DNA from 3 places in the Streptomyces sp. ADI95-16 genome. Region 3 is predicted to be linked to each of the others. Evidence: riboswitches for the same ligand, from Rfam matches in the RefSeq annotation. Region 3 holds a riboswitch; each other region holds the start of a gene.

Region 1 (3,266 bases), 520 kb from region 3:
GCGCGCAGCGCCTGGGCGGCCCGTGCGGTGGCGGCCGGGGCGCCGGTCGTCATGTACGAGGCGGAGGGCCAAGCCCCGGTCGCCAGCTGGGACTTCCTCAAGTAGGCCCGGGCCTTCGCGACCGCCGCGTCGTGGCCGCCGGCCCGCTTGAGGGCCAGGGCGATGAGCCCCGTGGAGGCGGCGTCGCTGTCGCACCATCCGCCGGAGCGGATGAGGATGCCGGTGAACCCACCGTCCTCGCACTGGAGGCCGGCCAGCCGGTTCACGGCGTCGGCCGGGGGCGTCACGCCGCCGTTCAGCAGGGCGATGACGGCCATGGCCTGGGCGTCCGACTGGCCGGTGGTGCGGAAATCGCCCTTGGTGAGGCAGCCGTCGACCGTCTCGCCGTCACCGATGTCCCGGGGACAGACGTACTTGACCAGGTCCCCGAGCAGGTCGTGCCCGCCGAAGGCCCGCGGATCCCTGCCGGTGGCCTCGGCGACGAGCGCGAGGCGCGCCGCGGCGGTGGCGTCGGGGATCCCGTCCTTGCCGACCGGGTAGGCGTACGCGTCCGTCTGCGCGGGCGTGGCGAGGAAGTCGGCGGCCTTGCGGGCCGTCGCGCTCTTGGGGTCGGCGCCCGCGAGCGCGTAGACGGCCTCGGTGGTGAGGAAGTGGTTCGCCGTCGTGGCGCCCTCGTCGACGACCCTTTCACCGTCGGTCAGTTGCCCGGTGAGCCACCGGGTGGCGGCGGGCAGGTCCACGGTGCCCGGCGGCACGGTGGGCGGGCCCGTGGGCCCGGTCGGGTCCGGGCTGGGGCCGCCGCCTGCGGCGCGTACGTCGTCGGGGGAGAAGGTGGGCTTGCCGGAGGTCCCGCCGATGTCCGTACCGCCGAACACCCAGGCGTCCACGTCGCCGTCCTTCGGCGTGCGGGCCATCGCGCCGAGGGGGCTGTAGGTCCAGTTCTTCTGGCCGGGCGAGGCGATCCAGTACGACCAGTAGGCGGTCGCCTGCGGTGTGAGGACGCAGGCCTCTTTGTCCGGAGTCGGGTACTGGGTACCGGAGTTGAAGGAGCCGTTGCCGATGCGGCAGATGAAGGCGGGGCCGTCGTGGACGGTGCCCTCGGTGGTGAAACCGGCGTCCCGGAGCAGTTCGTAGCCCGTGGTGGGCGTGGTGTCGCAGCCGCGCTCCACCTTGCCGCCGAACGGGCCGAAGTCGACGGCGACGACGGCGCCGGCCGTGGCGGTGCACCCCTCGATCGGGTCGGCCGCCGCGGACGTCGTCCCGGTGACGAAGACCGCGCTCGCGCCGAACGTCAGCAGCGCCGCCGACATCAGCGACACCAGCCTCATTCTTCCCGTGCGTCGCTCTGCTAGCTCTGCGGTCCCCACCACGGCCCCTCGTGTCAGCCGGGCGGACCAGTGCGTGGCAAAGGGCTTCCCGCACGCACGGAGCGCGGTGCGCAATGCGCGGTGCGCAGGGCGCGGAAGAAGCCTTCGAACCACGCCGTAGTCCGCGACGGCGTTTCTCGCTGCAAAAACCTGGCTCCAGGCATTCCGGCTCGCCCGGCGATGCCGGGCCTACGGTTGCGGGTCAGCGCCGGATTCAGACCGGCTTCCCCTGGAGCTGAGTGCTTATCAGTCGGAGTGGAACACGCTGATAAAGGCAGCGTCAAGGTGTCTTGCATCTCATCCAGGAGCGCTCCCGGCGGGTCCGGGCGGCCCGTCTCGCGGTGGCTGGCGGACCCTTGATCACTCGGGTAGCGTCCTGGGCTGCCAGATGGGGGAATCCGGTGGGAAGCCGGAGCTGACGCGCAGCGGTGTGGGACGGCGGGGGCCGTCTCCGAGCCCGAATGCCCATACGGCGATGCAGTACAGGAAGCCGTACCACGCGTTCCGGGCGGCGGCCCTCCGGCATGCCCGCCCGTGCGTCCGCACTGGACGTGGAGCGCCGGATGAGGTCGGCGTCCGCCGATTCCAGGAGCAGGCCATGTCCCGTCCCCGTCCCCGCACCTCCCGCCGCCTCGCGCTCGTCGTGCCCGCAGCGCTCGGCGCCTTCGCGCTCACCGCGCTCCCCGCGTCCGCGACCTCGTCACCCGCCCAGATCGCCACCTCCAAGACCAACGGTGTGGCATACCTCAAGTCCCTCCAGGCGGCTGACGGTTCGTACGCCGGCTCCGGCCTGTCCAACGAGTGGGCGTTCAGCACCTTCGCGGCGGCCGGCACTGCCGTCGTCGACGTCTACCCGGGTGGCGACACGACGAAGAACGCTCGCACCGTCTACCGCAACCTGCTGTCGACGGCGGGCTGGCCGCAGGCCTCCCCGGTGGTCACGGACTACGAGCGCGGCACCCTCAACGCGTACGCCGCCGGCATCGACCCTGCCCGCGTGTCCGCCTCCCGCAACCTCGTCGCCAACATCTACTCCTACTGGCAGACCGCGGAAGCCGGCTACTTCGGCCCGTCGGGCAACTTCAACGGCACGGTCTTCGCGGCCCTTTCGCTGGGCGGCGCCAAGACGCAGGCCGGCGGCGCCCGTGTCCCGCAGGCGCTGACGGACTCGATGGTCGCCCGCATCCGCGCCAACCAGCACGTGGACGGCGGCTGGACGTACCAGAAGGGCGAGGGCAATCCGACCGTCCTGAACTCCGCGGGCGACGTCGACATGACCGGCGCCGCCATGGCTGCCCTGTGCGTGTCCGGCGTACCGAACACCGACACGGACGTCGTCCAGGCGAAGAACTTCCTGAAGGGCACGCTGGTCTCCGGCAGCGGTGCCTTCAACTCCCTGTACGGGGTGAACACCAGCTCCAACGGCTGGGGTGTCGCCGGTCTCAACGCCTGCGGATTCAACCCGCAGACCGGGGACTTCCTCACCGGCAGCGGCAAGACCCCGATCGACTTCCTGATCGCCAATCAGTACAACCCGGCGGGCGGCTTCAAGTACAAGCCGTCCGACACCGTGCCCTCCGCCTACTCCTCCATCGACGCGCTGCGGGCCGTCGCGGGCGGCGGCTTCACGACGGCCCCGCCCGTTCCGGTCACCCCCGGGGCCCCGCAGTGGGTCGCCCAGTCCACCTTCACCGCCGGTACGGCCACCCAGCTGGCGCTGACCGTCGACGACGGCGCCGGCAGCCTCAAGGTGTGCTCGGTCGCCTTCACCCCGACCGGTACGACCACCACCCTCGGGGACGTCCTGAACGCGGCGACCACCGCCGCGACGCCTTCCGGCTGCGTCACGAGCGTGACCCCCTCGTCGGGCACCGGCACCGTCACGGCCGTCAACGGCAA
Region 2 (3,266 bases), 960 kb from region 3:
AGGACGTCGATGCCGGTCTTCTCCTGGAAGCCGATGACCTCGCGGATCTCGGCGGCGATGCGCTCCTCGTACCCGGCGGCGTCGGTCCGCCCGGCCCGCAGGTCGGCGCGGGCGGCGCGGAGTTCGCCGGTCTGCGGGAACGAGCCGATGGTGGTGGTCGGCAGCGGCGGCAGGCCCAGGCGGGCCCGCTGGGCAATGGAGCGCTCCGCGTACGGGAGGGCGCGGCGGGTGTCGGCGCCGGTGACGGCGGCGGCCCGGGCGCGGACGGCCGGGTCGCGGGTGAGCGCGGACCCGGCGCGGCTCGCCAGCGCGGCCCGGTTCGCGGCCAGTTCGGCGGCGATGACCCCGGTGCCTCCGGCCAGGCCCCGGGCGAGGGTGGCGGTCTCGGCGGTCTTCTGCCGGGCGAAGGCCAGCCAGCGCGCCACCTGCGGGTCGAGGTCCCGTTCGGCGGCGACGTCGAGCGGGACGTGCAGCAGGGAGCAGGAGGGGGCCACGTCCACCTGTCCGGCGAGGCCGAGCAGGGTGCCGAGGGTGGTCAGGGACCGCTTGAGGTCGTTGACCCAGACGTTGCACCCGTCGACCACACCGGCGACGAGCCGCTTGCCGGGGATGCCGCCGGCGGCGGCGAGGTCTTCGAGGTTGCGGGCGGCGCGCCCGGTGAAGTCGAGGGCGAGGCCTTCGACGGGGGCGGCGGCGAGCACGGGCAGGGCCTCGCCGAGCCGGTCGAAGTACGAGGCGACGAGCAGCTGGGGCCGGTCGGTGAGGGCGCCCAGCTCTCGGTAGGCGCGGGCGGCCGCGTTGAGTTCGGCGGGGGTGCGGTCCTGGACCAGGGCGGGCTCGTCGAGCTGGACCCATTCGGCGCCGGCGGCCTTCAGTTCGGCGAGGACGCGGGCGTAGGCGGGCAGCAGCCGGTCGAGCAGGGTGAGCGGCTCGAAGCCGGGGGCGACGCCGGGGGCGGGCTTGGCGAGCAGCAGGTAGGTGATCGGCCCGACGAGTACGGGCCGGGCGGCGAGGCCGAGGGCGGCCGCCTCCCGGTACTGGGCGAGCTGCGCGCCGGGGTCGGCCGTGAAGGCGGTGCCGGGGCCCAGTTCGGGGACCAGGTAGTGGTAGTTGGTGTCGAACCACTTGGTCATCTCCAGCGGCGCCACGTCCTGGGTGCCGCGGGCCATCGCGAAGTAGCCGTCGAGCGGATCGGCCTCATGGGCGGCGCGGTGGCGGTCGGGGACGGCGCCCAGCATGACGCTGGTGTCGAGCACGTGGTCGTAGTACGAGAACTGGCCGGTCGGTACCTCGGTCAGGCCGGCGGCGGCCAGCTCCAGCCAGGCCTCGCGGCGCAGCCGGGCGGCGGTGTCGTGCAGCTCGGCGGCCTGGACGCGGCCCTTCCAGTACCCCTCGACGGCCTTCTTCAGCTCCCGCTGGGGGCCTTGTCGGGGGTAGCCGTGCACGGTCGCCCGTACGGCGGGCGCGGGTGTGGCGGGTGTGGCGGATGCGGTGGTCACAGAACTCTCCTTCGCGAGCGTGTCTGAGGACGGATCCCGGCGACGGGACACGGGCACGCGAACGCGAAGGGATGGCAGAGGTGCACGCCGACCCGCCCGAGAGGTCACCGGAATCTCCGCGCGCGGACGTGGGTCCGCACGGCGGGCAACGGGCAGGTCTTCGGACTCGCGAGCACGCCTGCCCCGACCTGTCGGTCGGGGACGGACACCTACTGGCCGTCGCTTCCCAGGCCCGTCCGGGCCCAGTGCGTATGACGGCGGTCGTTCTCGCTCACCGCTGCGGGGCAGTCCCGGATTCCCACCGGGTTCCCTCTTACGACGCTTCCCGCCTGGCGGACGGGGGCGAACCAGCTGCACGGCCCACCTTACGGGAGCCGAATGTCAGATCGGGGTCAGATGACCTGCCGATCTCGGGTGCTCGCGGGGCACCGCGCGGACGGGGTGACCGGCTGCTGAGGGCCGCTACGCCCCCGGCGGGCCGTGGTGGGAGGGGTAGGCGGTGGTCTCCGGGGCCGTGGGGAGGCGCCACTTGGACAGGACGCGCACCACCGTGCCGGGGCTGAGCAGGGTGTTCGGCGGGGCGGACAGGGACAGGACGCCGAAGAAGGGCGCGGAGATCCCCGGATCGGCGGTGGCCCCCGCCATCACCCGGGACATGTACTTCTGCAGGATCCGGGTGGCCCGGTCCGGCGGCGGCCCCTCGGTCCCCGGGTAGCGCTGGTCCTCGCTGGTGGCGATCTGCCAGGCCACCTCCGCCGCGGCGGCCGTCCGCCGCTGGAGCCGGCGGGCCGCGCCCGGGATCTCCGCCGGCCCCAGGTCACCGATCGCGGCGGCGAGGGCGTCCGCCGCGAGCGCGGCCACCGTCATCCCGTGCCCGTACACGGGGTTGAACCGGCACGCGGCGTCGCCGAGGACGATGAACCCGGCCGGCCAGCGCTCCATCCGCTCGTAGTGGCGCCACTCGTTCGCCGTCCCCCGGAACCCGGTCGCCGGGGAGAGGGGTTTCGCGTCGCGGATGGCGTCGTAGAGGGCGGGGCTGCGCAGCGTACGGGCGAAGTCGAGGAACTCCTCGTCCTTGGTGGGCGGGGCGTGCCCGCTGCCGTAGCCGAGCAGGGTCACCAGCCAGCGGTCACCGTCCAGCGGGACCAGCACGCCCCCGCGCGGGCTGTCCGGCCGGCCCTGGACATACACGCCGCGCCAGCGCCGCCCGGGGTCCTTCGGGGCCGCGAAGGAGCGGCTGGAGTAGGCGAGACGGGAGTCGCAGCGGGAGGCTTCGGGCACCTCGTACCCCAGGGCTGCCAACCAGTCGGAGGCCTTGGAGGTGCGGCCGGTGGCGTCGACCACGAGGCGCGCGGTCAGCGGCTCGCCCTCGCGCAGTCGCACGCCGGTCACCGAGCGGCCGTCGGCGCCGGCGACGAGCCCGGTGGCCGCGGAGCCGGCCCGCACCCGGATGCGCCCGTCCCGCAGCACCTCCTGGCGCACCGTCCAGTCGATGACCTCCCGGCCGGCGAGGAGGACTTCGGCGCCGGGGACGGCGCCGAACCAGCCGGCGGGGCTCAGCCAGAGGAAGTCCCGGGGCGATTCCAGCACCGCGGCCCCGGCCGCCACCAGCTTTCCGGTGATCCCCGGAAGCATCTGTTCCATCAGCTCCAGGCCGCGCGACCACAGCACGTGCACGTGCCGGGACTGCGGAACGCCGGGCCGGAACGCCGGCCCGGCCTCGGGCAGTTCGTCCCGCTCGACGAGGGTGACGCGGGCGAACTTCGT
Region 3 (3,266 bases):
CCAGCGTTGCGGTCACCATCACGAACAACTCGTCGAAGCCGATCGATGTGAACCCGCTGTACTTCACGATCACCGACACCTCGGGGACCAAGCACATGGCCGAACTCGCGGCCGATGAGAACCAGATCGCGACGGTCGAGCTCGCGCCCGGCGAGAACATCACCGGAACCGTCACCGGCAAGGGCGGGTTCAGCCCCAAGACCGTGACCTATACCGACGGGCTCATCGGCAAGGGCGTTCGCGCCGAGGTTTCATGAGACGGGCCCGGCCGCTGGTCGCGGCCGGGCCTGGGCTTTATGTGCGGGGGACCTGGAGCCTGGTCCAGGACGTGGGGCCGGGGTGGCCGTCGGCGTCGGCGCCGGTGTAGCCGAGTTTCTGCTGCCAGGCGCGGTAGGACGCCACGTCGCCGGAGCCCCAGACGTCCAGGTCGGTGTGCGTGCGGTAGCGGTCGCAGCCGACGGCGACGAGGCGTTGGTGCATGGCGGCGATGATCGGCGAGCGGCGGCCGGTGGTGAAGAACGCGGCCCCCGGGAAGGGCTCGTAGGGGGCGTCGGCGAAGGCGGGCCAGGTTCCGGGGTCGGTGTGGTCGTTCTCCGGTACGTGGGCGTGGGCGTACCAGCCCGCGCGCGAGCGCCATACGGACTCGCTGCGGTTGGAGGTGAAGGAGGTCGGGCGGCCCATGGGCCAGCTGTCCGGGACGCCCCAGTCGCGTATCCAGGCGTTGAGCGCGCCCCATCCCTCGCACGGGGTGTCGACGAGCCGGGCGTAGGTCGTGCCGTTCCAGCGGCAGTACGGGAAGAACAGGGTCTCCACCTGGATGACGACGCTTCCCGCGCGGTTGGTGCGGGTGCCCCCCGCGGCGTCGGCCAGTGACTTGGAGCGGCTGTCGGCGGGAACGAACTGGGTGAAGCGGCCGACGAAGGGGTCCCACAGGATGTGCGGGGCGACCTTCTTGCCGTCGGGGTTGCGGCCGAAGTAGCCGACCAAGTCCTCGTAGGGGGCCAGCGGGAGGGGATTGGCGGCCGTGCCGTTGTCGTCCCAGGTGATGTGGGCGATGGCCTTCGCGGGGCCGCCGTCGGTGGGCGCGTGGTCTCCGATGTCCAGGCGCGTGGCGCCGGGCAGCCAGAGTTCGGGCATGACGTCTCCAGGGCGTGGGGGGCTGCCCCCGACTGCGCGGCGGGGGTGGAGGAAAGCTGCTGCGGCGCGAGGGCCGGGGCGCCGGCGGGGCGGCGCGAACGGCAGAGCTCGGCGGCGAGGGTGCTTGGCGGGGGTGGCGGTCCGGGCGGGGTGTGCGGCCGAAAGGGCCCGTACGGGGCCGGTACGGGGCCCCGTACCGATGAGGATCCCCAGGTACGTGCCTGCCGATACCTGACAGTTGTGCCGAATACCTCAGACCGGCGTCATCGGGGTCGAAATGGATCGAACACATCGGCATGGCAGACTGGGGCGCGTTCACCCGGGCGGTGCAGGACAGGAAACCGGTGCGATTCCGGTGCGGTCCCGCCACTGTGACCGGCCCCCTCGCGGGGCCGGGAGTCAGACACTGACGCGCCGCCCCTTCACGTCGACCGGGGACGAGGATCCCCCGGAGAGGCCTCGCCATGTCGCGTTCCCGCGCCGTTCTGCGCTCGCTCGCCCCCGCCGCCCTGCTGATCCCGCTGGCCGGATGCGGAGGTTCCGCCGGCTCCGCGGACCCGGCCGCCGGGGCGGATGCCGCGCCCGGGTTCCCGTACACCGTCACCAACTGCGGTGTGAGCAGCACCTACCAGGCCCCGCCGCGGCGGGCGGTCACCATGAACCAGCACGCCACCGAGATCATGCTCGCCCTCGGGCTGGAGGAGAAGCTGGTCGGCACCGCCTACCTGGACGACGCCGTGCTGCCCGCCTATCGGCCCGCCTACGACAAGGTCAAGGTGCTGGCCAAGGAGTACCCCTCCAAGGAGGTCCTCCTCGGCGCCAACCCGGACTTCGTGTACGGCGGTTACTCCAGCGCCTTCGACAAGGCGCAGGGCCGGGACCGGGAGGGGCTGGCCAAGGCCGGCATCAACTCCCGGCTCAGCGTGGAGTACTGCACCCGGGGGCCGGTGGGGCTCGACCAGCTCCAGACCGAGATCATCGAGGTGGCGCGGACCTTCGGCGTACCCGAGCGCGGCGCCGCCCTCATCGGGACCGAACAGCGCCGGATCGACGCCGTCACCGCACGGGTGAAGGACAAGGCCAAGCCCGCCGTCTTCGTCTACGACTCGGGCGAGGCCTCCGCCTTCACCTCGGGAGGCAACGGCATCGGCAACGAGATCGTCTCGCTGGCCGGCGGGACGAACGTGTTCGCCGACCTCAAGGACACCTTCGGTGACGTGTCGTGGGAGAAGGTCATCGAGCGCAAGCCCGAGGTCGTCCTCATCTACGACTACGGCGGCACCACCGTCGAAGCCAAGAAGCAGCGCCTGGTGAACGACCCCGCCCTCGCGGAGGTTCCCGCCGTCAAGAACCGCCGGTTCGTGGTGCTCCCGCTGTCCTCGGCCGTCCTGGGCGTGCGCGTCGCCGACGCCGTCGAGTCCCTGGGCCGCCAGCTGCACCCCGACTCCGCGTGAGCCGTCGCCGCGCCCCGGCCGTGGCCTTGCTGCTCGCCGCCGCCCTCGCGGCCTGCGCCGTCGCGGGCCTGGCGCTGGGGCCCGTACGCATACCCCCCGGCCAGGTGCTCGACACCGTACTGGACGGGCCCGGCCGGCCCGGCGCGTTCGCCTCCATCGTGTGGGACGTACGGATGCCGCGCGTCCTGCTCGGCGCGGTCGTCGGCGCCGGACTCGCGGTCGCGGGCACCGTGCTCCAGGCCCTCGTGCGCAACCAGCTCGCCGATCCGTTCCTGCTCGGCGCCTCCTCCGGAGCCTCGGCGGGCGCCGTCGCCGTCATCGTCCTCGGCGCCGGGGCGGGCGTGCTCGGCGGGATCGGCGTACCGCTGGCGGCGTTCGCCGGGTCGATGGGCGCGCTCGTCGCCGTCTACGCCCTGGCCCGGCGCGGGGGCACCATGACCACCGGCCGGCTGATCCTCGCCGGGGTCGCCGTCCAGTACGTCCTGTCCGCGCTCACCAGCCTGGTGCTGGTACTGGCCGCGCACCCCGACCAGATGCGGAGCGTCCTGTTCTGGACCCTCGGGGGTCTGGGCGGGGCCCGCTGGGACGAACTGGCCCTGCCCGCCGTCGCGCTGCTCCTCGGCACCGGGCTGCTCATCGCGCTGGCCCGGCCCCTGGACCTGCTGCTCGCCGGGG

What was found. A riboswitch is a leader RNA that binds a small molecule or an ion and turns the genes downstream of it on or off. The one in region 3 is predicted to bind cobalamin.
Region 1: it holds a riboswitch for cobalamin, as region 3 does, so the genes downstream of both, EES41_RS34695 (hypothetical protein) here and EES41_RS32290 (ABC transporter substrate-binding protein) in region 3, are expected to answer to the same signal.
Region 2: it holds a riboswitch for cobalamin, as region 3 does, so the genes downstream of both, metE (5-methyltetrahydropteroyltriglutamate--homocysteine S-methyltransferase) here and EES41_RS32290 (ABC transporter substrate-binding protein) in region 3, are expected to answer to the same signal.

Annotation. Positions count from the first base shown of each region.
Region 1 covers NZ_CP033581.1:7,789,851-7,793,116, forward strand. The annotation lists gene EES41_RS34690 (prenyltransferase/squalene oxidase repeat-containing protein) at 1-1,310, opposite strand, end outside; cobalamin riboswitch at 1,527-1,596, opposite strand; cobalamin riboswitch at 1,717-1,855, shown strand; gene EES41_RS34695 (hypothetical protein) at 1,966-3,266, shown strand, end outside.
Region 2 covers NZ_CP033581.1:6,314,205-6,317,470, reverse strand. The annotation lists gene metE (5-methyltetrahydropteroyltriglutamate--homocysteine S-methyltransferase) at 1-1,499, opposite strand, end outside; cobalamin riboswitch at 1,654-1,815, opposite strand; gene EES41_RS28220 (NAD(P)/FAD-dependent oxidoreductase) at 1,962-3,266, opposite strand, start outside.
Region 3 covers NZ_CP033581.1:7,270,799-7,274,064, forward strand. The annotation lists gene EES41_RS32280 (DUF4352 domain-containing protein) at 1-257, shown strand, start outside; gene EES41_RS32285 (peptidoglycan-binding protein) at 295-1,137, opposite strand; cobalamin riboswitch at 1,432-1,567, shown strand; gene EES41_RS32290 (ABC transporter substrate-binding protein) at 1,602-2,591, shown strand; gene EES41_RS32295 (iron ABC transporter permease) at 2,588-3,266, shown strand, end outside.